One region of the Streptomyces sp. NPDC092370 genome, then DNA from elsewhere that is predicted to be linked to it. Evidence: riboswitches for the same ligand, from Rfam matches in the RefSeq annotation. Region 1 holds a riboswitch; the other holds the start of a gene.
The links. Region 1 has a riboswitch for S-adenosylmethionine ahead of thrC (threonine synthase). Riboswitches for the same ligand answer to the same signal wherever they lie in the genome.
Positions count from the first base shown of each region.

Region 2: it holds a riboswitch for S-adenosylmethionine, as region 1 does, so the genes downstream of both, ACIQHQ_RS04515 (aminotransferase class V-fold PLP-dependent enzyme) here and thrC (threonine synthase) in region 1, are expected to answer to the same signal.

Region 1 is NZ_JBIVQO010000003.1:141,497-152,791, reverse strand. Features, by position in the region: gene groL (chaperonin GroEL) at 1-928, opposite strand, end outside; gene ACIQHQ_RS11890 (cold-shock protein) at 1,318-1,521, opposite strand; gene ACIQHQ_RS11885 (MoaD/ThiS family protein) at 1,969-2,244, opposite strand; gene thrC (threonine synthase) at 2,355-3,641, opposite strand; SAM riboswitch class I at 3,657-3,812, opposite strand; gene ACIQHQ_RS11875 (glucosyl-3-phosphoglycerate synthase) at 3,968-4,939, shown strand; gene ACIQHQ_RS11870 (trehalose-6-phosphate synthase) at 5,013-6,401, shown strand; gene otsB (trehalose-phosphatase) at 6,409-7,434, shown strand; gene ACIQHQ_RS11860 (DUF3263 domain-containing protein) at 7,579-7,824, opposite strand; gene ACIQHQ_RS11855 (extracellular solute-binding protein) at 7,858-9,111, opposite strand; gene ACIQHQ_RS11850 (ROK family protein) at 9,245-10,186, shown strand; gene nagA (N-acetylglucosamine-6-phosphate deacetylase) at 10,186-11,295, shown strand, end outside.
Region 2 is NZ_JBIVQO010000001.1:1,003,220-1,014,514, forward strand. Features, by position in the region: gene ACIQHQ_RS04500 (Rieske 2Fe-2S domain-containing protein) at 1-145, shown strand, start outside; gene ACIQHQ_RS04505 (cytochrome bc complex cytochrome b subunit) at 142-1,764, shown strand; gene trpD (anthranilate phosphoribosyltransferase) at 1,903-2,967, shown strand; SAM riboswitch class IV at 3,040-3,156, shown strand; gene ACIQHQ_RS04515 (aminotransferase class V-fold PLP-dependent enzyme) at 3,291-4,673, shown strand; gene ACIQHQ_RS04520 (Lrp/AsnC family transcriptional regulator) at 4,766-5,047, opposite strand; gene ACIQHQ_RS04525 (rhomboid family intramembrane serine protease) at 5,044-5,796, opposite strand; gene ACIQHQ_RS04530 (hypothetical protein) at 5,956-6,195, shown strand; gene ACIQHQ_RS04535 (NYN domain-containing protein) at 6,233-7,576, shown strand; gene ACIQHQ_RS04540 (NlpC/P60 family protein) at 7,828-8,868, shown strand; gene ACIQHQ_RS04545 (NlpC/P60 family protein) at 9,100-10,113, shown strand; gene ACIQHQ_RS04550 (hypothetical protein) at 10,147-11,295, shown strand, end outside.

The DNA.
Region 1 (11,295 bases):
CGTTCTCCAGCTTGAGGCCGACCTCCTCGGAGATCACCTCGCCGCCGGTGAGGATGCCGATGTCCTGCAGCATCGCCTTGCGGCGGTCGCCGAAGCCCGGGGCCTTGACGGCGACGGACTTGAAGGTGCCGCGGATCTTGTTGACGACCAGGGTCGACAGGGCCTCGCCCTCGACGTCCTCGGCGATGATCAGCAGCGGCTTGCCCGACTGCATGACCTTCTCCAGGAGCGGGAGCAGGTCCTTGACGTTGGAGATCTTGGAGTTCGCGATCAGGATGTACGGGTCGTCGAGGACGGCCTCCATACGCTCCATGTCGGTGGCGAAGTACGCCGAGATGTAGCCCTTGTCGAAGCGCATACCCTCGGTGAGCTCCAGCTCCAGACCGAAGGTCTGGGACTCCTCGACGGTGATGACGCCTTCCTTGCCGACCTTGTCCATGGCCTCGGCGATGAGCTCGCCGATCTGGGTGTCGGCGGCGGAGATGGAGGCCGTGGAGGCGATCTGCTCCTTGGTCTCGACGTCCTTCGCCTGCTCCAGCAGGGCGGCGGAGACGGCCTCGACGGCCTTCTCGATACCGCGCTTGAGGGCCATCGGGTTGGCGCCGGCGGCTACGTTGCGCAGACCCTCCTTGACCAGGGCCTGGGCGAGCACGGTCGCGGTGGTCGTACCGTCACCGGCGACGTCGTCCGTCTTCTTGGCGACTTCCTTGACCAGCTCGGCGCCGATCTTCTCGTACGGGTCCTCGAGCTCGATCTCCTTGGCGATGGACACACCATCGTTGGTGATCGTGGGCGCGCCCCACTTCTTCTCGAGGACGACGTTGCGGCCCTTGGGGCCGAGCGTCACCTTCACGGCGTCCGCGAGCTGGTTCATGCCGCGCTCGAGGCCGCGCCGCGCCTCCTCGTCGAACGCGATGATCTTGGCCATGTGAAGTGGTCCCTCCAGGACTGGGGGTGATTACTTCGGACCGCGCCCGCGCCCGCGACGGACGGCCCCGACCGGCTGGTTCCTTGCCCCATCCGGTCCGTGGGCCTCACCGACCCGGTCCTTACGTTGTCACTCTCACCTTCAGAGTGCTAACGCAATGATTAGCACTCGACCCCTCCGAGTGCAAGGTGCGCCCGCGAAGCCGGCTCGACGAGGGGTGGTGGTCGGGTGACGGGCGGGGCAAGCGCCCGGCGGGACCGGGACGGGCCGTCAGCCGCCCCGCGAACGCCGCCCGGCAGGGGTTCCGAACAGGCCGAAGGGCCCGCACCCCGGGGGGTACGGGCCCTTCTGAGAAGACCGGTCGCTTGAGCGTTGGTCGTGGTGCGCGTTCAGGCAGAGACGCGAACCATGTCGGCCTGCGGTCCCTTCTGGCCCTGCGAGATCTCGAACTCGACCCGCTGGCCCTCTTCAAGGGTGCGGTAGCCGTCCATCTGAATCGCGCTGTAGTGGACGAAAACATCCGCACCACCGTCGACCGCGATGAAGCCGTACCCCTTCTCCGCGTTGAACCACTTGACGGTGCCCTGAGCCATGCCTAACTCCCCTATTACTGGCCCTTGCACAGATCCACACTTCGCGGACCCGGGTCAGACCTCACCCCCCACGGTTGGGGGCGTGCGCCGGAACGCGTCGACCGCGGCCGAATGTATCTGTCCAACTGCCGTCTGCAACAGGTCAATCGGACGAGAATTCCGGACGCGCAGGGTCCGGAATGTAGGCAGAATTCGCCCGAATTCAGGGCAAATCGGGCTCCACAAAGAGAACAAAAGCCGCAAAAGATGCGCACACTTTGGCTACATCTTGTCGGGCCCGCGGAGGGAATTCAGGGTTCCGATCAGAGGATCGGGATCGTGTTCCCCAACTGTATCGCGCTCAATCACACAGAATTGCCCCCTCCGCTTCTCTCACGGAGGGGGCAATTCGGTGAACTCTCAGTGACAGCCGTTACCGAAGGTAATAATCGGGCCGGTCGACCGGGTTCAGCCGCCGGCGACGGCGGGAATGATCGACACCCCGGCACCGTCGGGCGTCGCCGTCTCCAGCCCCTGTTCGAACCGCACGTCGTCGTCGTTGACGTACACGTTGACGAACCGGCGCAGCTTGCCCTGGTCGTCCAGCACCCGGGCGGCGATCCCGGTGTGGTTCTTCTCCAGATCGGCGATGACCTCGCCGAGATTCGCCCCCTCGGCGGCGACCTCGGCCTGACCGCCGGTGTAGGTGCGCAGGATGGTGGGGATGCGAACGGTGACGCTCATGTCTTCAAAACCTCCGGTTGGGTGACAAACCTAGGGGCGCGGGGCTGTGCCGATCCACGGCTCCGCCGCGTGGGCGCGAACGACCCCCACCGGCCCGCAGGGATCAACGATCAGACGAGCCCAGCCGCCCGGAACGCATCCAGGCTGGGACGAATGGTCGCCGAAAGACCCGTGCCCGCCACCGCATCCAGCGTCTTGAGACCATCCCCGGTGTTCAGTACCACGGTCGTCTTCGACGGGTCGAGCACACCGCTCTCGATCAGCTTCTTCGTCACACCCACCGTCACACCGCCGGCGGTCTCCGCGAAGATGCCCTCGGTCCGGGCGAGGATCTTGATCGCGTCCACGACCTGCTCGTCGTTCACGTCCTCCACGGCACCGCCCGTGCGGCGCGCGATGTCCAGCACGTACGGCCCGTCCGCCGGGTTGCCGATGGCGAGGGACTTGGCGATGGTGTCCGGCTTCTGCGGGCGGACCACGTCGTGCCCGGCCTTGTACGCCGTCGACACCGGCGAGCAGCCCTCGGCCTGCGCGCCGAAGATCTTGTAGGGCTTGTCCTCGACCAGACCGAGCTTGATCAGCTCCTGCAGGCCCTTGTCGATCTTCGTGAGCTGCGAGCCGGAGGCGATCGGCACGACGAGCTGGTCGGGCAGCCGCCAGCCGAGCTGCTCGCAGATCTCGTACGCGAGGGTCTTGGAGCCCTCGGCGTAGTACGGCCGCAGGTTGACGTTGACGAAGCCCCAGCCCTCTCCGGCCGGGTCGCCGATCAGCTCGGAGCAGAAGCGGTTCACGTCGTCGTAGTTGCCCTCGATGCCGACGAGCTCACCGCCGTAGACCGCGGCCATGACGACCTTGCCCTCCTCCAGGTCGTGCGGGATGAACACACACGAGCGGAAGCCGGCGCGGGCCGCGGCGGCGCCCACCGCACCGGCGAGGTTGCCGGTGGAGGAGCAGGAGAGCGTGGTGAAGCCGAAGGCGCGGGCGGCCTCCAGGGCCTGGGCGACGACACGGTCCTTGAAGGAGTGCGTCGGGTTGCCGGAGTCGTCCTTGACGAAGAGCTTGCCGGCGTCGACACCCAGCTCGCGGGCGAGGTTGTCGGCCTTGACGAGCTTGGTCCAGCCCGGGTTGATGTTCGGCTTGTCCGCCACGTCGGCCGGAACCGGCAGCAGCGGGGCGTAACGCCAGATGTTCGCCGGTCCCGCCTCGATCTTCTTACGCAGTTCCTCGGTGTCGTAGGCCGAGAAGTCGTAGGCGATCTCCAGCGGGCCGAAACACTCCTCGCACGCGAAGACCGGGCCGAGGGGGACGCGGTGACCGCACTCGCGGCAGCTCAGCGCCGCGGCGGGACCAAGGTCTACGGTGGAGTCAGTGGTGCTTGCAACAGTCTGCGCAGCCATGTGAGGCGAGGCCCTTCCTCATCTTCCTCACGACGCGTTTCGCCGTGAGACGGATTTGGCACCTTCCCTAGCCGGGAGCCTCGCGAAGTGGTCGCCAGTGACCTACGAGAACCGACTGGAGGGTTGCCGGGGCTTCATCGGGCCGTTTCCCTCTGCCCCTCTGGATGAGCTGTATGTGGTTGTAGGCGGCGGGTGACCCCGGACATGCGATGGTCATCCGCGTTGTTCAAGACTGTAACCGACGACCAGGACAGTTGAGATAGCCGTCCGAACCGCGAGATGGATCACCGTCCGTCCCGCCCGGAGTACGCAGAGGAGCCGCCACGGTGCTGGAAGAAGTCGAGCGGTGGCTGAGCACCCGTTCCTGGTCCGTGAACGATCGCCCGCTCCACCAGATCCTGGCCGCCAAGCAGCGCACGGGCCAGACGGTCAGCGTCGTGCTGCCCGCGCTCAGCGAGGAGGCGACGGTCGGTGACATCGTCGCCGTCATCCGCCACGACCTGATGCGACAGGTCCCGCTCGTCGACGAGCTGGTCGTCGTCGACTCGGGGTCCACCGACCGCACGTCCGAGGTGGCCGCCGCCGCGGGCGCGCGGGTGGTGCACCGGGACGGGATACTCCCGCGGCTGCCCGCCGTGCCCGGCAAGGGCGAGGTGCTGTGGCGCTCCCTGCTCGTCACCCGCGGGGACATCGTCTGCTTCGTCGACGCGGACCTCAGGGAATTCTCGTCCGACTTCGTCTCCGGAATCGTGGGCCCGCTGCTCACCGAGCCGGACGTGGACCTGGTGAAGGCCATGTACGACCGTCCGCTCGGCACTGAGCTCGATTCGCTCGCCTCCGCCAGGACCGCCGGGCAGGGCGGCCGGGTCACCGAACTGATGGCGCGCCCGCTGCTCAACATGCACTGGCCGCGGCTGGCGGGCTTCGTGCAGCCGCTCGGCGGCGAGTACGCGGCCCGCCGTTCCCTGCTGGAGCGGCTGCCGTTCCCCGTCGGCTACGGCGTGGAGCTCGGCATGCTCGTCGACGCCCTGCACCTGGCGGGCCTGGACGCCCTGGCCCAGGTGGACGTCGGGGTGCGCAAGCACCGGCACCAGGACGGGCAGGCGCTGGGCCGGATGGCCGCCGCGATCTACCGCACGGCCCAGCTGCGGCTGGCCCGCGGGCACCTGGTCCGGCCGTCCCTGACGCAGTTCGAGCGGGGCGAGGACGGCTTCGAGCCCCGGACGTACTCCGTGGACACCGAGGAGCGTCCCCCGATGGTGGAGATCGCCGAGTACCAGGCGCGGAGAGCGGCCTGACCGGGGCCGTTTTCGGCCGCGCACGGCAGATCCGTACGTTTGAGCGTTTCCGGGCCGGGCTAGGTTGAGGTCTATGGCTTCAACGTACGGTGCTGCGCAGGTGCTGGTGGCCTCCAACCGCGGTCCGGTCTCGTACACGGTGGGCGAGGACGGTTCGCTGGACGCCAAACGGGGTGGCGGCGGCCTGGTCTCCGGGCTCTCCGCGATCGGTTCGGACGCGGACGCGCTGTGGGTGTGCTCGGCGCTGTCCGACGGCGACCGGGAGGCGGTGAGGCGCGGGGTCGGAGAGCACGGCGTGCGGATGCTGGACATCCCGGCCGACGTGCACGCCGACGCGTACAACGGCATCGCCAACTCGGTCCTGTGGTTCGTCCACCACATGCTGTACCAGACGCCCCTGGAGCCGGTCTTCGACGCTGAGTTCCGGCGGCAGTGGGCGTCCTACGAGACGTACAACCGGGCGTTCGCCGAGGCGTTGGCCGAGGAGGCGGCGCAGGGTGCGGCGGTGGTGGTGCAGGACTACCACCTGACGCTGGTGCCGGGCATGCTCCGCGAGCTGCGCCCGGACCTGAGGATCGGCCACTTCTCGCACACGCCGTGGGCGCCGCCGGAGTACTTCCGGATGCTGCCGGACGACGTGGCCGGGCAGGTGCTGCGCGGCATGCTCGGCGCGGACCGGCTGGGCTTTCTCACCGAGCGCTGGGCGGAGGCGTTCACCGCGTGCGCCGAGCGGTTCGCCGGCGGGCTCGGCGGCACGCGGGTCGGAGTGCACGGACTGGGGGCCGACGCGGACTTCCTGCGCAAGCGGGCCCACGAGCCGGACGTCGAGGAGCGGATGGCCGGGCTGCGGCAGGAGATCGGCGAGGGCCGCCGCACCATCGTCCGCGTCGACCGCACCGAGCTGTCCAAGAACATCGTGCGCGGCCTGCTGGCGTACCGCCGGCTGCTGGAGGCCCACGCGCAGTGGCGCGAGCAGGTGGTGCACGTCGCCTTCGCGTACCCCTCGCGACAGGACCTCGCCGTGTACCGGGACTACACGGCCGAGGTGCAGCGGGTCGCGGACGAGATCAACGCCGAGTACGGCACACCGGGCTGGAAGCCGGTCGTGCTGCACGTCAAAGACGACTTCGCCCGCTCGCTGGCCGCCTACCGGCTGGCCGACGTGGCGCTCGTCAACCCCATCCGCGACGGCATGAACCTCGTCGCCAAGGAGGTACCGGTCCTCTCCGACGCGGGCTGCGCGCTGGTGCTGTCGCGGGAGGCCGGGGCGCACGAGGAGCTGGGCGAGGACGCGATCACGGTGAACCCCTACGACGTCACGGGCACGGCTCAGGCCCTGCACGAGGCCCTGTCGATGCGCCCCGAGGAACGCGCCGAGCGCTGCAAGCGTCTGGCCGCCGCGGCGACGGCGCTGCCGCCGGCGCAGTGGTTCGTGGACCAGCTCGAAGCGCTGAGGGGCTGAGGGCCGGATGAGCAGCCAGACGGGCGGGAGTGCCCCGCACGACTCGCCGGCCGCTCGGCAGCGGCAGGACGAGCCGGCCGGGCGCGGCGCCACGACCCGGCCGGGTGGGCCGGACGCTCCCGGCGCCGAGCCCCTGCCCACACCCGTCACGCGGGCCGGGCAGGAGGGTCGCGGCGCCACGACCCGGCCGGGCGGGCCGGACGCTCCCGGCGCCGAGCCCCTGCCCACACCCGTCACGCGGGCCGGGCAGGAGGGGCTCGCCGCCCTCCTCGCCCGACCGGACAAGGCGCTGATCGGGCTCGACTTCGACGGGACGCTCGCGCCGATCGTGGCCGACCCGGAGCGGGCCCGGGCCCACCCATGGGCGCTGCCCGCGCTGGCCGCGCTCGCGCCGAAGGTGGCCGCCGTGGCGGTGATCACCGGCCGGCCGGCCGAGGTCGCGGTGCGCAACGGCGGCTTCGCGGGCGCACCGGGACTCGAGCACCTCGTCGTCCTCGGCCACTACGGCGCCGAGCGGTGGGACGCCCGCAGCGGCAAGGTCACCGCCCCCGATCCGCACCCCGGCGTCCACGCCGTCCGCGCCGAGCTGCCCGTACTCCTCGAAGGGACCGGGACCTGGGTGGAGGACAAGGGCCGGGCCGTGGCCGTGCACACCCGCCGGGCCCCCGACCCGCAGGCCGCCTTCGAGGCCCTGTGCGAGCCGCTCACCGCCCTGGCGACCCGGCACGGCCTGATCGTGGAGCCCGGCCGCATGGTCCTCGAACTGCGCCCGCCCGGCATCGACAAGGGCGTCGCCCTCACCGGGTTCGCCCGGGAGATCGGCGCCGGGTCCGTCCTCTACGGCGGCGACGACCTGGGCGACCTGCCCGCGTACGCCGCCGTCGACACCCTGCGCGCGGACGGCACCCCAGGCCTGCTGGTGTGCAGCGGCAGCGACGAGGTGACGGAACTGCGAGAACGGGCGGACCTGGTGGTGGACGGCCCGGAGGGTGTCGTGCGGCTGCTGAGGGCGCTGGCGGACTTCATCGGCTGACGGGCAGGTACTTCGGGGGCGCGGGCGGCATCGATATGCGGCTCCGCCGCGGGGTGCGAACAACCACGACGTCCCCGCACACCACGACGCCCCCGCACACCACGACGTCCCCGCACACCGCGGTGGCCGGACACCCCGCGGCCCTCAGCGTTCCGCCCGGCGCGTCTCCCGTATGCGGCGCAGCCGGTTCACCGTCACCGGGTCGTGGGACAAGGCCCTTGGGTCGTCCAGCAGGGCGTTGAGGAGCTGGTAGTAGCGCACGGGGGCCAGGCCCAGCTCCTCGCGTATGGCCCGCTCCTTCGCGCCCGGCCCGCAGAAGCCGCGGCGTTCGAGCGCGAGGATGTCCTGCTCCCTGCGCCCGAGCCGCGTCCCGTCGTACTCCTCGTCCATGCCCGGCACGGTAGCGCCCGCCACCGACAGCGCCTACTCCGCGCTCTCCGCCCGGGTCGCCGACGCCTGGAGGTGGCCCAGGACGCCCGAGGGACTGGCGCCGGGCGCGACGGCCTTGCCGATCTGCTGCTTCACCTGGGCACTGACGTCGGCCCAGGACGTCTTGCCGACCGGGTAGAGCTCGGAGGCCAGCAGCTCCTCCAGGAACGGCCTGAGGTGCCGGTCCTCGTCGGAGGAGGCCATGGTGCCGGACGCGGAGGTGGTGACCGGCAGCAGGTCGTACTCGCGGGAGAAGGCCAGCACGTTCTTCTCGCTGTAGACGAAGTCGAGGAAGTCGCCCACCTGGTCGCGGTGGCCGTTCTTGCGGAACGCCGTCATCCAGTCGGTGACACCGAGGGTGGACCTGCTGGGGCCCTCCTTGCCCGGCGTGGGCACCATCCCGTACTTGACGCCGTTCTTGGCGGCGATCTTCATCAGCGAGGGGTGGCCGTTGAGCATGCCGACCTCGCCCTTGGCGAAGGCGGCGAACGCCGCGGCGCGGTTCAGCTCACCGGGCGCGACCGGCCCGGTCAGGTCCTTGCCGACCAGGTCCTCCTTCAGCCAGGAGAAGGTGTCGATGTTCTCCGGGGAGTCGATGCCGTAGCTGTCGGCGCCGTCGGTGTAGCCGCCCCCGCCGCTGAGCATCCACTGCATGGTCTCGGCCTGCGCCTCCTCCGGTCCGAGGGGCAGCGCGTACGGGTACTTCACACCCTTCGCCTTCAGCGCCTCGGCGTCCTCGGCCAGGTCGTCCCAGGACTCGGGCGGGGTGATACCGGCCTTGGCGAAGAGGGTCCTGTTGTAGAAGAGCACGCGCGTGGAGGCGGCGAACGGCAGACCGTACTGCACGCCCTTCACCTGGCCCGCGGAGGCCAGCTGCCCGACGAAGTCGGCCTGCGTACGTATGGAGAGCAGGTCGTCGGCCTTGTAGAGCTGGTCCTGGGCGGCGTAGTCGGCGTACGCGCCGATCTGCGCCATGTCCGGCGGGTCACCGGCGGCGACCATCTCCCTGACCTTGCGGTCGACGTCGTTCCAGGAGTAGACGGTGACGTCGACGGTGACGTCGGGGTGGTCGGCCTCGTACTCCTCGGCGAGCTTGTCCCAGTACTTCTTCGAGCTGTTGGCCGCGCTGTCGCCGTAGTCGGCGGCGACCAGCTTCAGGGTCACGTCGCCCGAGCCACCCGTGACTCCACAGCCGCCGAGGACCGCCGTCATGCCCAGTGCGGACACCACCGCGATCGTTCCTGTCATCCGCCGCCGCTGCACTGCTGTTCTTCCCCAACCCCGGCGTCACCGCCGCCGAAACATTTCGATATGCGGAACAAGGTCTACACCACGTGAGTGGACTAGACCTCTTGCGGGTCCCCGGGTCACACTGTTCCCCGTGAGACATGTCATCGCCCTGGACGTGGGCGGCACCGGAATGAAGGCCGCGCTGACCGGGCCCGGCGGCGAGGTACTGCACCGGGCCCGCCGGGCCACCCGACGCGCCCAAGGGCCGGACGCCGTCGTCGCGGGCATCCTCGACTTCGCCGCCGAGCTGCGCGCCTGGGGCGCCGAGCGGTTCGGCACGCCCGCGTGCGCCGCCGGGGTGGCCGTCCCCGGCATCGTCGACGAGGCGCGCGGCGTCGCGGTCTACGCGGCCAACCTCGGCTGGCGCGACGTCCCCCTGCGCGACCTGCTGGCGGAGCGGCTGGGCGCCCCGGTCGCCCTCGGCCACGACGTGCGCACCGGTGGCCTCGCCGAGGGCCGCCTCGGCGCGGGCCGGGGCACGGACCGGTTCCTGTTCGTGGCCCTGGGCACCGGCATCGCGGGCGCCATCGGCGTCGACGGCCGCGTCGAGGCGGGCGCGCACGGCTTCGCGGGCGAGATCGGCCACATCGTCGTACGCCCCGGCGGGGCGCCCTGCCCATGCGGACAGCACGGCTGCCTGGAGCGCTTCGCCTCGGCGGCTGCCGTCAGCCAGGCCTGGGCCGCCGCCTCGGGCGACCCGGGCGCGGACGCGGCGGACTGCGCGAAGGCGGTGGACTCCCGCGACCCGAAGGCGGCGGCGGTCTGGCAGCAGGCGGTCGACGCCCTGGCCGACGGCCTGGTCACGGCCCTGACCTTGCTGGATCCCCGCACTGTGATCATCGGCGGTGGCCTGGCGGAAGCAGCCGAAACGCTGTTCACACCCCTGCGGGAGGCGATCCGCAGTCGCATCACCTTCCAGAAGCAGCCGTCGATCGTCCCCGCGGCGCTGGGGGACACAGCCGGATGTCTCGGCGCCGGGCTCCTGGCGTGGGATCTCCTCGACCACACCGACCGTACGGAGGTAACGCCCTGATGGCAGCGGACTCAGGGGCGCGGGACAGCGTCGATGTGCGGCTCCGCCGCGGAGCGCGACCGGCCCCGACGCACCCGCGTCCCGCGACGGCCGGACACCCCACGGTCCTGACCGGCGCGACAGTGGTACTCCCCACAGGAACCGTCGAAAACGGCCGGCTGGTGATCGACGGCACCCGCATCGCCGCCACCGCCCCGGAAAACGCCCACGTCATCGACGTGACCGGCCACTACGTCATCCCCGGTTTCGTCGACATCCACAACCACGGCGGCGGCGGGGCCTCCTTCACCTCCGGCTCGGCCGAGGACATCCTCAAGGGCATCCACACCCACCGCCTGCACGGCACGACCACCCTCGTCGCCTCCACCGTCACCGGCGACACGGACTTCCTCACCCGACGCGCGGGCCTGCTGAGCGAACTGGCCGAGCAGGGCGAGATCGCCGGCGTCCACTTCGAGGGCCCGTTCATCTCCCCCTGCCGCAAGGGCGCCCACTCCGAGGCCCTCCTGCGCGACCCGGACCCCGCGGAGGTCCGCAAGCTGATCGACGCGGCCCGGGGCCACGCGAAGATGCTCACGCTGGCCACCGAACTCCCCGGCGGCCTCGACTCCGTACGCCTCCTCGCCGACCACGGAGTGATCGCGGCGATCGGTCACACGGACGCGACGTACGAGCAGACGGTGGAGGCCATCGAGGCGGGCGCCACGGTCGCCACCCACCTCTTCAACGCGATGCCCCCGCTCGGCCACCGCTCCCCCGGCCCGGTCACCGCCCTCCTGGAGGACGACCGCGTCACGGTCGAGCTGATCAACGACGGCACCCACCTGCACCCCGCCGCGCTCCGGCTGGCGTTCCACCACGCGGGCGCCCACCGGGTGGCGTTCATCACCGACGCGATGGACGCGGCCGGTTTCGGCGACGGACGCTACTGGCTGGGCCCGCTGGAGGTGGAGGTCGCGGACGGCGTGGCCCGCCTCGTGGAGGACGGCACGATCGCCGGCTCGACGCTCACCCTCGACCGGGCGTTCCGGCGGGCGGTCACCGTCGACGGCCTCTCCGTCGAGGACGCGGTGACGGCCCTGTCCGCCACCCCGGCCCGTCTGCTCGGC
Region 2 (11,295 bases), on a different contig from region 1:
CCTCTCCGACGGTGCCCGAGTGATCTTCGGTCCCGCTGGTCACGCCCTGCCGCAGCTCCGCATCGGCGTGAACGACGAGGGCTACCTCGAGGCGCTCGGCGACTTCGAAGAGCCCGTCGGCCCTGCTTTCTGGGAGCGCGGATGAGCACTGCACAGACACGCCGCAAGGCGCCCGCGGGTGAGCGGGTAGCCGACTGGGCCGACGGCCGCCTCGGGATCTACTCCCTGGCCAAGGCCAACATGCGCAAGATCTTCCCGGACCACTGGTCCTTCATGCTGGGTGAGATCTGCCTCTACAGCTTCATCATCATCATCCTCACGGGTGTGTACCTGACGCTGTTCTTCCACCCGTCGATGAACGAGGTGGAGTACCACGGCAGCTACGTGCCGCTCCAGGGGCAGCTGATGTCGGAGGCGTTCGCCTCCACCCTGGACATCAGCTTCGACGTCCGCGGCGGTCTGCTCATCCGGCAGATCCACCACTGGGCGGCGATCATCTTCCTCGCCGGCATGTTCGTGCACATGATGCGCGTCTTCTTCACCGGCGCGTTCCGCAAGCCGCGCGAGATCAACTGGCTGTTCGGCTTCCTGCTGTTCGTCCTGGGCATGTTCACCGGTTTCACCGGTTACTCGCTCCCGGACGACCTGCTCTCCGGCACCGGTGTCCGCTTCACGCAGGGCGCGATCCTGTCCGTGCCGATCGTGGGCACGTACATCTCGATGTTCCTGTTCGGCGGGGAGTTCCCGGGCACCGACTTCGTCGCCCGGTTCTACTCGATCCACATCCTGCTGCTGCCGGGCATCATGCTCGGGCTCGTGGTCGGCCACCTGATCCTGGTCTTCTACCACAAGCACACCCAGTTCGCGGGTCCCGGCCGGACCAACAAGAACGTCGTCGGCATGCCGCTGCTGCCGGTCTACATGGCCAAGGCCGGAGGCTTCTTCTTCCTGGTCTTCGGTCTCATCTCGGCCCTCGCCGCGATCGCGACGATCAACCCGATCTGGGTCCTGGGCCCGTACCGGCCCGACCAGGTGTCCACCGGTGCCCAGCCCGACTGGTACATGGGCTTCGCCGAAGGCCTGATCCGGGCGATGCCGGGCTGGGAGATCAACCTCTGGGGCCACACCCTCGTCCTGGGCGTGTTCATCCCGCTGGTGCTCTTCGGTGTGTTCCTCGCGATCATCGCCCTCTACCCGTTCATCGAGTCGTGGGTCACCGGGGACAAGCGCGAGCACCACATCCTGGACCGGCCGCGCAACGCCCCGACCCGCACCGGCGTCGGTGTCGCGTGGGTCACCGGCTACATCATCATGCTGATCGGCGGTGGCAACGACATCGTCGCCACGCACTTCCATCTGTCGATCAACGCGGTGACCTGGTTCGTCCGGATCGGGTTCTTCGTCGGACCGGTCATCGCCTTCATCGTCACCAAGCGCATCTGCCTCGGCCTGCAGCGCCGGGACAAGGAGAAGGTGCTGCACGGCCGCGAGTCGGGCATCATCAAGCGCCTGCCGCACGGTGAGTTCATCGAGGTGCACGAGCCGCTCAGCCAGGAGCAGATGTACACGCTCACCGCGCACGAGCAGTACAAGCCGGCCGAGATCGGCCCGACGGTCGACGAGAACGGTGTCGAGCGCAAGGTGAAGGGCTCCGAGAAGCTGCGCGCCAAGCTCAGCGACGCCTACTACGGCGAGGGTGCCCAGATCCCGAAGCCCACCGCCGAGGAGTACCGGGAGATCACGAGCGGCCACGGCCACCACTGATCACTGCTTCGCCACGCCACACCGAAGGGCCCCGTCCGATCGTCGGACGGGGCCCTTCGCCGCGCTCGGGGCTGGATAGGGTGGACCTCGTTGAGATTCTCGTCCCGTAGTGCGGGACGCCTGACCCTGGAGCGGCTTATGAGCGCTGTGACCCCCGCTGGAGGCGACACCGCGGCGGGCCGCTCCTGGCCCCTGCTGCTGAACGGCCTGCTGGACGGCAGGCACCTGGGCGCCGACGACACCGCCTGGGCGATGGACCGCATCATGCGCGGTGAGGCGACCGAGGCGCAGATCGCCGGGTTCGTCGTGGCCCTGCGCGCCAAGGGCGAGACCGTCGAGGAGATCAACGGCCTGGTCCGCGCGATGTACGAGCATGCCAACGTGATCGAGGTGCCCGGGGCGACGGTCGACATCGTCGGCACCGGCGGTGACGGCGCGAAGACGGTCAACATCTCCACGATGTCCTCGATCGTCGTCGCGGGCACCGGCGCGAAGGTCGTCAAGCACGGCAACCGGGCCGCGTCCTCGGCGTCCGGGGCCTCCGACGTGCTGGAGAAGCTCGGGGTCAACCTGGAACTGCCGCTGCACCGGGTCGCCGAGGTGGCCGAGGAGGCCGGGATCACCTTCTGCTTCGCGGTGAAGTTCCACCCGGCGCTGCGGCACGCGGGCGCGGCCCGCGGCCAGTTGGGTATCCGCACGGTGTTCAACGCCCTCGGCCCGCTGACCAACCCGGCCCGGGTCCGGGCCCAGGCCGTCGGCGTGGCGGACCCCCGCATGGCGCCGATCGTCGCGGGCGTGTTCGCCGAACGCGGCAACTCGTCCCTGGTCTTCCGGGGTGACGACGGCCTCGACGAGCTCACCACCACGGCCACGTCCCGGGTCTGGATCGTCCGGGACGGCGAGGTGACCGAGGAGGCCTTCGACCCCCGGGACGTGGGCCTCGAACTGGTCCCCGTCGAGGCTCTGCGTGGCGCGGACGCCTCCTACAACGCGGAGGTCGCGCGGCGGCTGCTGGACGGAGAGACGGGGCCGGTGCGGGACGCGGTGGTGCTGAACTCGGCCGCGGCCCTGGTGGCCCTGGAGCCCACCACCGCGCCACTGGCCGATCAGATCCGCGCCGCGATGGTGAAGGCGGCCGAGTCGATCGACTCCGGTGCGGCGAAGCGGACGCTGGAGCGCTGGGTGGCCGCGAGCAACACGTAGGGAACCGGGACGGCGTCCCGCGATCCGGACTCGGGTTGCGGGACGCCGATCTTTTCGCGTACGTTCCCGGCAGGTCATGAGTGACAGTCATGAGGCCCCGGCCGACTGTCCGGCAACCCTCCGTCCGTGGCGGGGTGCCCCGGGTGAAGACCAGGCCGCAGGCAGCGAGGTCTGTGGCAAGCGCGTGACGAGGAGTCTCTCGTGAACCAGCGAATGCGATAGGGCCGCAGAGCCCCGCCTCCGCATCCCCTCTTTCCTTCACCCCCGCTTGTAGCCGTATGTGCTCGCGGGCGGATTCCACCTGCCGTCACGGGAGTTCACCCATGTCCGTCTCCACCGTTGCCGCCGATCAGTCTGTTTGTGCCCCGCTGCCCGTTCTGGGCCGGGATGTCACCGTCCCGCTCGTGACCGGGGGCGAAGTCACCTACGCCGCGCTCGACTACGCCGCCAGCGCCCCGGCCCTCCAGCGGGTCTGGGACGACGTGGCCGCCTACGCGCCGTACTACGGCAGCGTGCACCGCGGGGCCGGGTACCTGTCCCAGCTGTCGACCGACTTGTTCGAGAACGCCCGCCGGACCGTCGCGGAGTTCCTCGACTGCCGCGAGGGCGACCAGGTGATCTTCACCCGCTCCACCACCGACTCCCTCAACCTCCTCGCCGCCGCGCTCCCCGCCGACTGCCAGGTCTTCGTCTTCGAGACCGAGCACCACGCCGCCCTGCTGCCCTGGCGCAACGCCCGCGTGACGTGCCTCGACGCCCCGCGCAGCCCCCGTGAGGCCGTCGAGACCCTGGAGCGCGCCCTGGCCGGCCGGTCTGTGTCGACCGAGGGGGGCCACGGGCCGGCCTTGGTCTGCGTCACCGGCGCCTCGAACGTCACCGGCGAGCTGTGGCCCGTACGGGAACTCGCCGCGGCCGCGCACGCCCACGGTGCGCGGATCGTGCTGGACGCCGCCCAGCTGGCCCCGCACCACCCGGTGTCCGTCGCCGGCCTCGACGTGGACTGGGTCGCCTTCTCCGGGCACAAGCTGTACGCGCCCTTCGGCTCGGGCGTCCTGGCCGGACGGGCCGACTGGCTGCGCGCCGCCGAGCCGTATCTCGCGGGCGGCGGCGCCAGCCGCAAGGTCGGCCGGCGGGATGACGGGGGAGTGGACGTGGAGTGGCACGACAGCGCCGCCCGCCATGAGGCCGGTTCGCCCAACGTCATCGGCGCCTACGCCGTCGCCTCGGCCTGCAAGGCGCTGACCGAGGCCGGTTTCGACACCCTCGTGGCCCGTGAGCAGTACCTCATCCGCGCGGTCCGGGAGGGTCTCGCCGGCGTTCCCCAGGTGCGGTTCCTGTCCCTCTTCGGGGACGACGCCCCGCGGGTCGGGGTGCTCTCCTTCGTCGTCGAGGGCTGGAACAGCTCCCACTTCGCCGCCGCCCTGTCCGCCGAGTACGGCATCGGCGTGCGGGACGGGCTGTTCTGCGCCCATCCGCTGGTGCGCACGCTGCTCGGCAGCGACCCGCAGTCGCAGGGGGAGTGCGGGTCGCCGGAGGCCGTGCCCGGGGAGAAGTCGCTCAACGCCATCCGGGTCAGCTTCGGCGCGGGCACGCCGGACGAGCACGTGGAGCGGTTCGTGCGGGCGGTGCGGGAGCTCGTGACGGACGGGGCGAAGTGGAACTACCGCACCGAGGACGGGCGCTGCGTGCCGGACACCTCCGCCTGAGCCGGTGGGCGGCTGCCCGGGACGATCATCCGCGGGGCGGGTTCGGGGGTGTCCGTGAGCAGGTCACGCGCGCGGGGCGGGACGCGACGGCCTCAGTTGTCCAGGCCGATCGAGAATGCCGCCTCCAGGTCGTGCTGCGAGTACGTACGGAACGCCACGTGCGTGTCGGTCCCCTCCACTCCGGGGATCTTGCTGATCCGGCCCGGGATGACCTCCGCCAGGTCCTCGTGCTCCTTCACCCGGACCATCGCGATCAGGTCGTAGGTGCCGGTGACGGAGAAGACCTCGCTGACGCTGTCCAGCGCCGCGATCGACTCGGCGATCTCGGGGATCCGGTCCACGCTGGTCTTGATCAGGACGATCGCGGTGATCACGGCTGGTTCTCTCCCTCGGGGGCCGGAGCAGGGGCGGCCTTCACTCTAGTAGGGCTGGTGGGGCGGCCGTAGCGGACCGACGCATAGCCGAAGCCCAGACCGAACCCGATGAGGTGGGCGAGGTAGGCCACCCCCGGCCCGTCCGAGGCCCGCCCCGCCGCCAGCCACTGCAGCGCCGCCCAGAACGGCAGTACGACCCACGCCGGGAAGCGCACCGGAAGGAAGAAGAGGAACGGCAGGAGACTGGTGACCCGGGCGCGGGGGAACAGGTACAGGAACGCGCCGAGGACCGCCGAGATCGCCCCCGAGGCGCCGACCAGGGACTGCTCGGAGTGCGCGTTGGCGACGGTGTAGCCCAGCAGGGCCAGGTAGCCGCAGCCGACGTAGAACAGGGTGAACTGCACGCGGCCCATCCGTTCCTCGGTCATCGCCCCGAAGACGTAGAGGAAGAGCATGTTGCCGAGCAGGTGCACCCAGCTGCCGTGGACGAAGAGCGCCGTCGCGGGCGTGAGGGCCGACCCCGCGGACCCTTCGAACAGTTCTGCGGGAATCACCCCCCAGCGCCGGAAGTAGGCCCGCTGTACGGCCAGGAGCTCGTCGCCGGTGCCGTACGCCGGGTTCAGGCCCGAGGCGGGTCCGGCCAGGAAGGACAGACAGCACAGGGCGATCAGTGAGTACGTCACCGGCGCCGACGACCCCCTGACCGATCTGCCGGCCCGGACGATCGACGCACTCCACTTGGAGATCATGAGCACAAAGCATGACGCAAACGGACGCAACCACCCAGGTCGCCTCGCCGCCGTGGACGGGCAGGCGGCGAGGACCCGCCAGGCCGTAGGGTTACGAGCCATACGCACCGGGGATGCCGGTCGCGTCACGGACACTAGAAGGAAAGAGAACAGGTCACGATGACGGTTCCCCTGCCGACCGCCGAGACGCGGTGGCGCTGCACCCTCTGCGGCAACCTCACGAGGTTCGACGTGACCCGCTCGTCGAAGGTCGTCGAGTACGTCCACCTCGACCTGGCCGGAGAGCCGAAGGTCGAGGAGCGCGAGGTGCTCAGTGAGAGCATCGAGTCGGTGCGCTGCCGCTGGTGCAACGCGGTGGACCAGGTGGAACTCGTGGACAGGCCGGGCGCCGGCTCCTGACGGGAGGCGGCCCCGCACAGGCATTGGGGTGTGACGGATGGTGGAGACCACGGGCGGGGGGCCGGGGGACGGCGCCGCCGAGGTGCTCGACCGTCCCCTGCCCGACGGTGTGCGCCGCAGGGTCGTGCAGATCGTCTCCGACGGCTTCGGCTCGCTGACGGTGGGCGAGCTGCCCGCCCAGCTCAGGCAGTACGCCAGGTTCGCCCCGAACCGCAGGGCCAAGTTCGCCGGCAACGCGATGGCCGCGGCGCTGGAGACCGATCCGCTGTTCCGGCAGCGCATCGGGGAGAACCTCAGAGAGACCCAGCCGGAACTGACCGGCGCTCTCGACTCAGGCTCCCCGCCCCCGGCCGCGGACCCGCTCGACGTGGCGGCCGCGGCCTACGTACTGCGGCCGCCCGGCTGGGTGAAGCTGGTCACCGCCGCCGGCGAGGAGGCCCAGCGGGCCGACGCCGAGCGCGCCGACGAGGAGAGCCGGGCCGAGCTGGAGCGGCTGCGCGCCGAACTCGACCGGGCCCGTGACCACACCCGGGCCGAGACCGAGCGGCTGCGCACGGAGCTGGAATCGGCCAAGAAGGAGACCGAGTCCCTGCACCGCAAGCTGCGCGCCGCCCTCAGCGACGTCAAGCGCGGCGAGGCCGCCCTGCGCAAGGTGCACGGTGAGATCGAGGCCATCCGCGCCGAGGGGCACGCCCAGGTGTCCGCCGCCGAGAGCGAGACCCGGCGGCTGAAGTCCCGGCTGGGCGAGACCGAGGCCGCCCTGGAGGCCGCGCGTCGGGCCGCCCGCGAGGGCCGCAGCGTCGAGGACATGCGGGTACGCCTGCTGCTGGACACCCTGCTGGACGCGACCCAGGGGCTCCGGCGTGAACTGGCCCTGCCGCCCGTGTCGGTGCGGCCCGCCGAGACAGTCGACGCCGTCGAGCCGGGCCGGATGACCCCCAAGGACATCGCCGCCCGCGCCCTGTCCGAGAACGACCCGCAGGTCCTCGACCAGCTGCTGGCGCTGCCGCAGGCGCATCTGGTCGTCGACGGCTACAACGTCACCAAGACCGGCTATCCGCAGATGCCGCTGGAGAAGCAGCGCCTCAGGCTGCTCGGACAGCTCTCCCAGCTGGCCGCGCAGAGCGGCGCGGAGGTGACCTGCGTCTTCGACGGCGCCGAACTCGCCGCACCGGTGCTGCTGGCCCCGCCGCGCGGGGTGCGCGTGCTGTTCTCGAAGCCGGGCGTCACCGCCGACGAGCTCATCCGCCAGCTGGTGCGGGCCGAACCGCCGGGCCGCCCGGTCATCGTGGCGTCCACGGACCGCGAGGTCGCCGACGGCGTGGCCCGCGCGGGCGCCCGCCCGGTCGCCTCGGCCATGCTCCTCAAGCGCCTTTCGTGAGCCTAGGGGGCGTACGCACCATGCGTAACGTCCGGGCGTGATGCCTGAATTGATGGCGTCTGTGGGCCACGTTGCGTCAAGAGGGCCTTACCGCCTGTGAGTCCAGAGGAAAAGTTGGCCTACCGTGACGCGATTTTTCATCTGAGGATTTGAACTGATCACAGGAAGGTCACTAGGGTCAGGCCGAACCTCCGCTCGGGTGATCACTCATCGGGAGAGACGGCGGAGGGGCCAGAAGGAGCTTTTCACCCGTGGCGTCCCACCGTCGTCCGAAGCAGCCGAGCCGCGCACGTGTGACCGTGCTGACCACCGCCGCCGCCGCTGCCGTCGCCTTCAGCTCGCAGGCCGCCAACGCGGCCCCCAGTGAGAAGCCGAGCAAGGACGAGGTCAAGGCCAAGGTCGACAAGCTCTACGAAGAGGCGGAGCAGGCCACCGAGAAGTACAACGGGGCCAAGGAGAAGCAGGAGAAGCTCCAGAAGGAGATCTCCACCATCCAGGACAACGTGGCCCGCGGCCAGGAGGAGCTCAACGAGCTCCGCGACGGCCTGGGTCTGGCCGCCGCGTCGCAGTACCGCACGGGCTCCATCGACCCCTCCGTCCAGCTGTTCCTCTCCGCGAACCCCGAGGACTACCTCGACAAGGCCTCCACGCTCGACCAGTTGAGCAGCCAGCAGGTCGAGGCGCTGAAGAAGGTCCAGGAGAAGCAGCGCGAACTCGCCCAGGAGCGCGCCGAGGCCTCCGACAAGCTCAAGGACCTCGCCTCCACCCGGACCGAACTCGGCGAGAAGAAGAAGGAAGTCCAGGGCAAGCTCGCCTCGGCGCAGAAGCTGCTCAACAGCCTCTCCGCCGCCGAGAAGGCCAAGCTCGCCGAGGAGCAGAACCGTGCCAGCCGGGCCAGTGAGCGCGACGCCCTCACGGCCGACGTCCCGCCCGGCTCGGGCCGTGCCGCCGCCGCCTTCGCCTTCGCCCAGGGCCAGCTCGGCAAGCCCTACGTCTACGGCGCCACCGGCATGAGCTCCTTCGACTGCTCCGGCCTCACCTCCCGGGCCTACGCCGCCGCCGGTGTGCAGATCCCGCGCACCTCCGAGGCGCAGACCGGAGCCGGCACCAAGATCTACTCGGTCAGCCAGCTCAAGGTCGGCGACCTGGTCTTCTTCTTCAACGACCTGCACCACGTGGGCCTCTACGCCGGCAACGGGCAGATCATCCACGCCCCGCGCACCGGCACGGTCGTCCGCTACGAGTCGATGAACACCATCGGCGGCCCGTTCATGTTCGGCGTCCGGGTCTGATCCTCGCGCCGCGAGGTCCCTCGAACTCTCCCCGGCGTCCCGGAGATCGGACACCACGTCCGCCGTTCGGGCGAATCACGACAGCTCCGAGTGAGCCCACGCCCCGCCATTGACCTGCGTCAGCGGCGGGGCGTCGTGCCGGACACCCACGGATGGTCGTTGGCGGCACCCTGTCACGGGGCTACTGTCTGCCGCGTTCCAAGTCCGCCAGCGGAAGGAGAGCGGCTTCCCGTGGGGTCCCATCGCCGCCTTGCCACGTCCGGGTTCGACCGGGGCGCCAGTGTCGCCGTCGGTTTCCTGTCCGTTTCCGCCGCCGCCCTGGGGGCGGTACCGGCCGGCGCCGCACCGTACGACGACACCCGGGCCACGGTGGACCGGCTCTACGAGCAGGCCGAGAAGGCGACCGAGGCCTACAACGAAGCCGACGAACGCGCCGACGAGCTGCGCGCCGAGGTCGGCACCGCCCGGGACCGCATCGCCCGCCGGCAGCAGCGGATCAACTCCATGCGCGAGTCCCTCGGTTCGCTCGCCGGCGCCCAGTACCGCTCGGGGGGCATCGACCCCTCCCTCGCCCTGCTGCTCTCCGCCGACCCGGACGACTACCTCGACCGCGCGTCCCGGCTCGACCGCCTCACCGCCCACCAGGCCGGTGAGCTGAGGGAGCTGCAGGACGCCATGCGCGAACTCGCCCAGGAGCGCGAGGAGGCCGCGGGCAAGCTCCGCGAACTGGAGAAGAGCCGCAAGGCCGTCGCCGCCCACAAGAAGACCGTCGAGCGGAAGCTCGCCGCGGCCCGGCGGCTGCTCAACTCCCTGCCGGACGACGAGCGCGACGCCTACGGCCGCGCCTCCCGCTCCGGGCGCGGCGGCATGGCCGGCCTCGACGGCGCCACCGCCGCCTCGGGACGTGGGTCCGCCGCCGTCGCCGCCGCCCGCAGCGCGCTCGGCAGACCCTACGTCTGGGGGGCCAACGGGCCCTCGGGCTTCGACTGTTCGGGCCTGATGCAGTGGTCGTACGCACAGGCCGGGGTCGCCCTGCCGCGCACCTCGCAGGCCCAGCGCTACGCCGGCCGGCAGGTCCCGCTGTCCGAGGCGCGCCCCGGTGACCTGGTCGTCTACCGGGGCGACGCCAGCCATGTCGGGATGTACACGGGCAACGGCCAGGTCATCCACGCGCCCTACCCCGGCGCGCCCGTGCGCTACGACCCGGTCGGGATGATGCCCGTCTCGTCGGTCACCAGGGTCTGACCCGCGCGGCCCGTCGCCCGTACGATCGGGAACGTGGCTGGTCGAAGGTCGGGATCCGGGGTGGTGGCACTCGTTGTGCTGCTCGTCGCCCTGGCCGGGTGCGGCGGGCGGCCGGCCGCGGACAGCGCCACGGCCGACGTCCAGCGGCTCTTGGACCGGCGGGCCGCCGCGGTCCTCGACCGCGACGAGCGGGCCTACGAACGGACGGGCCGGGGCACCGATTTCGCCCGGCTGCGCGCGATGCCCGTGGCCGCCTGGTCGTACCGCGTCACCGGGTTGCGCCGCAGCGGCGACACGGCCACGGCCGACGCCGAGCTGCGCTATCGCGTCGCCGGGTACGATCCGGCGCCGGTGACCGCCGGTCGCACCCTGCGGCTGAGCCGCGACGTGGGCGGGCAGTGGTCCGTCGACACCGACCGGCCCGCGCGGAAGTCCGCGCAGCAGCTCTGGGACCAGGGGACGGTGCAGCTCGTCCGGGGACGCCACAGCCTCGTCCTCGGCGTCGGGCAGTCGGGACGGTCGCTGAGCGACTTCGCGGACCTGGCCGACCGTGCGGTGCCCGCCGTGTCGGACGCGTGGGGCGCGGACTGGAGCAGACGGGTCGTAGTGCTCGTGCCGAAGTCACTGGAGGGGATGGCGGGGCTCCTCGGCTCGCCCGCCTCCTCCTACCGGGGGATCGCGGCGGTCACCACCGGCGAGACGGGCGCGCGGCGACGGGCACCGGCGGACCGCATCATCGTCAACCCGGATGCGTTCGCGCTCCTCGGCGGCCCCGGCGAGCAGGTCGTCGTCACCCACGAGACCACCCACGTCGCCACCCGCGCCCGCACCACCGCCGCCACACCCCTGTGGCTGTCCGAGGGGTACGCCGACTGGGTCGGCTACCGCGCCGCCGGCCGCACCCCCGCCGAGGCCGCGCCCGAGCTGTCCCGGTCGGTGAGCGAGGGCCGGATCCCCGCCGCGCTGCCGGAGGACGAGGACTTCGGCTTCACCGGCGACGCGAGCCGCCTGGCCCGCGCATACGAGAGTGGCTGGACGGCGTGCCGGCTGATCGCCGACCGCTGGGGCGAGTCCCGGCTGCGCGCGTTCTACCGGGCCGTGGGGGCGCACGGGAAGCGGGCCGGGGCGGTTGAGGACGCCATGCGGGAGGTACTGGGGACGACACCGCAGGCCTTCACGACT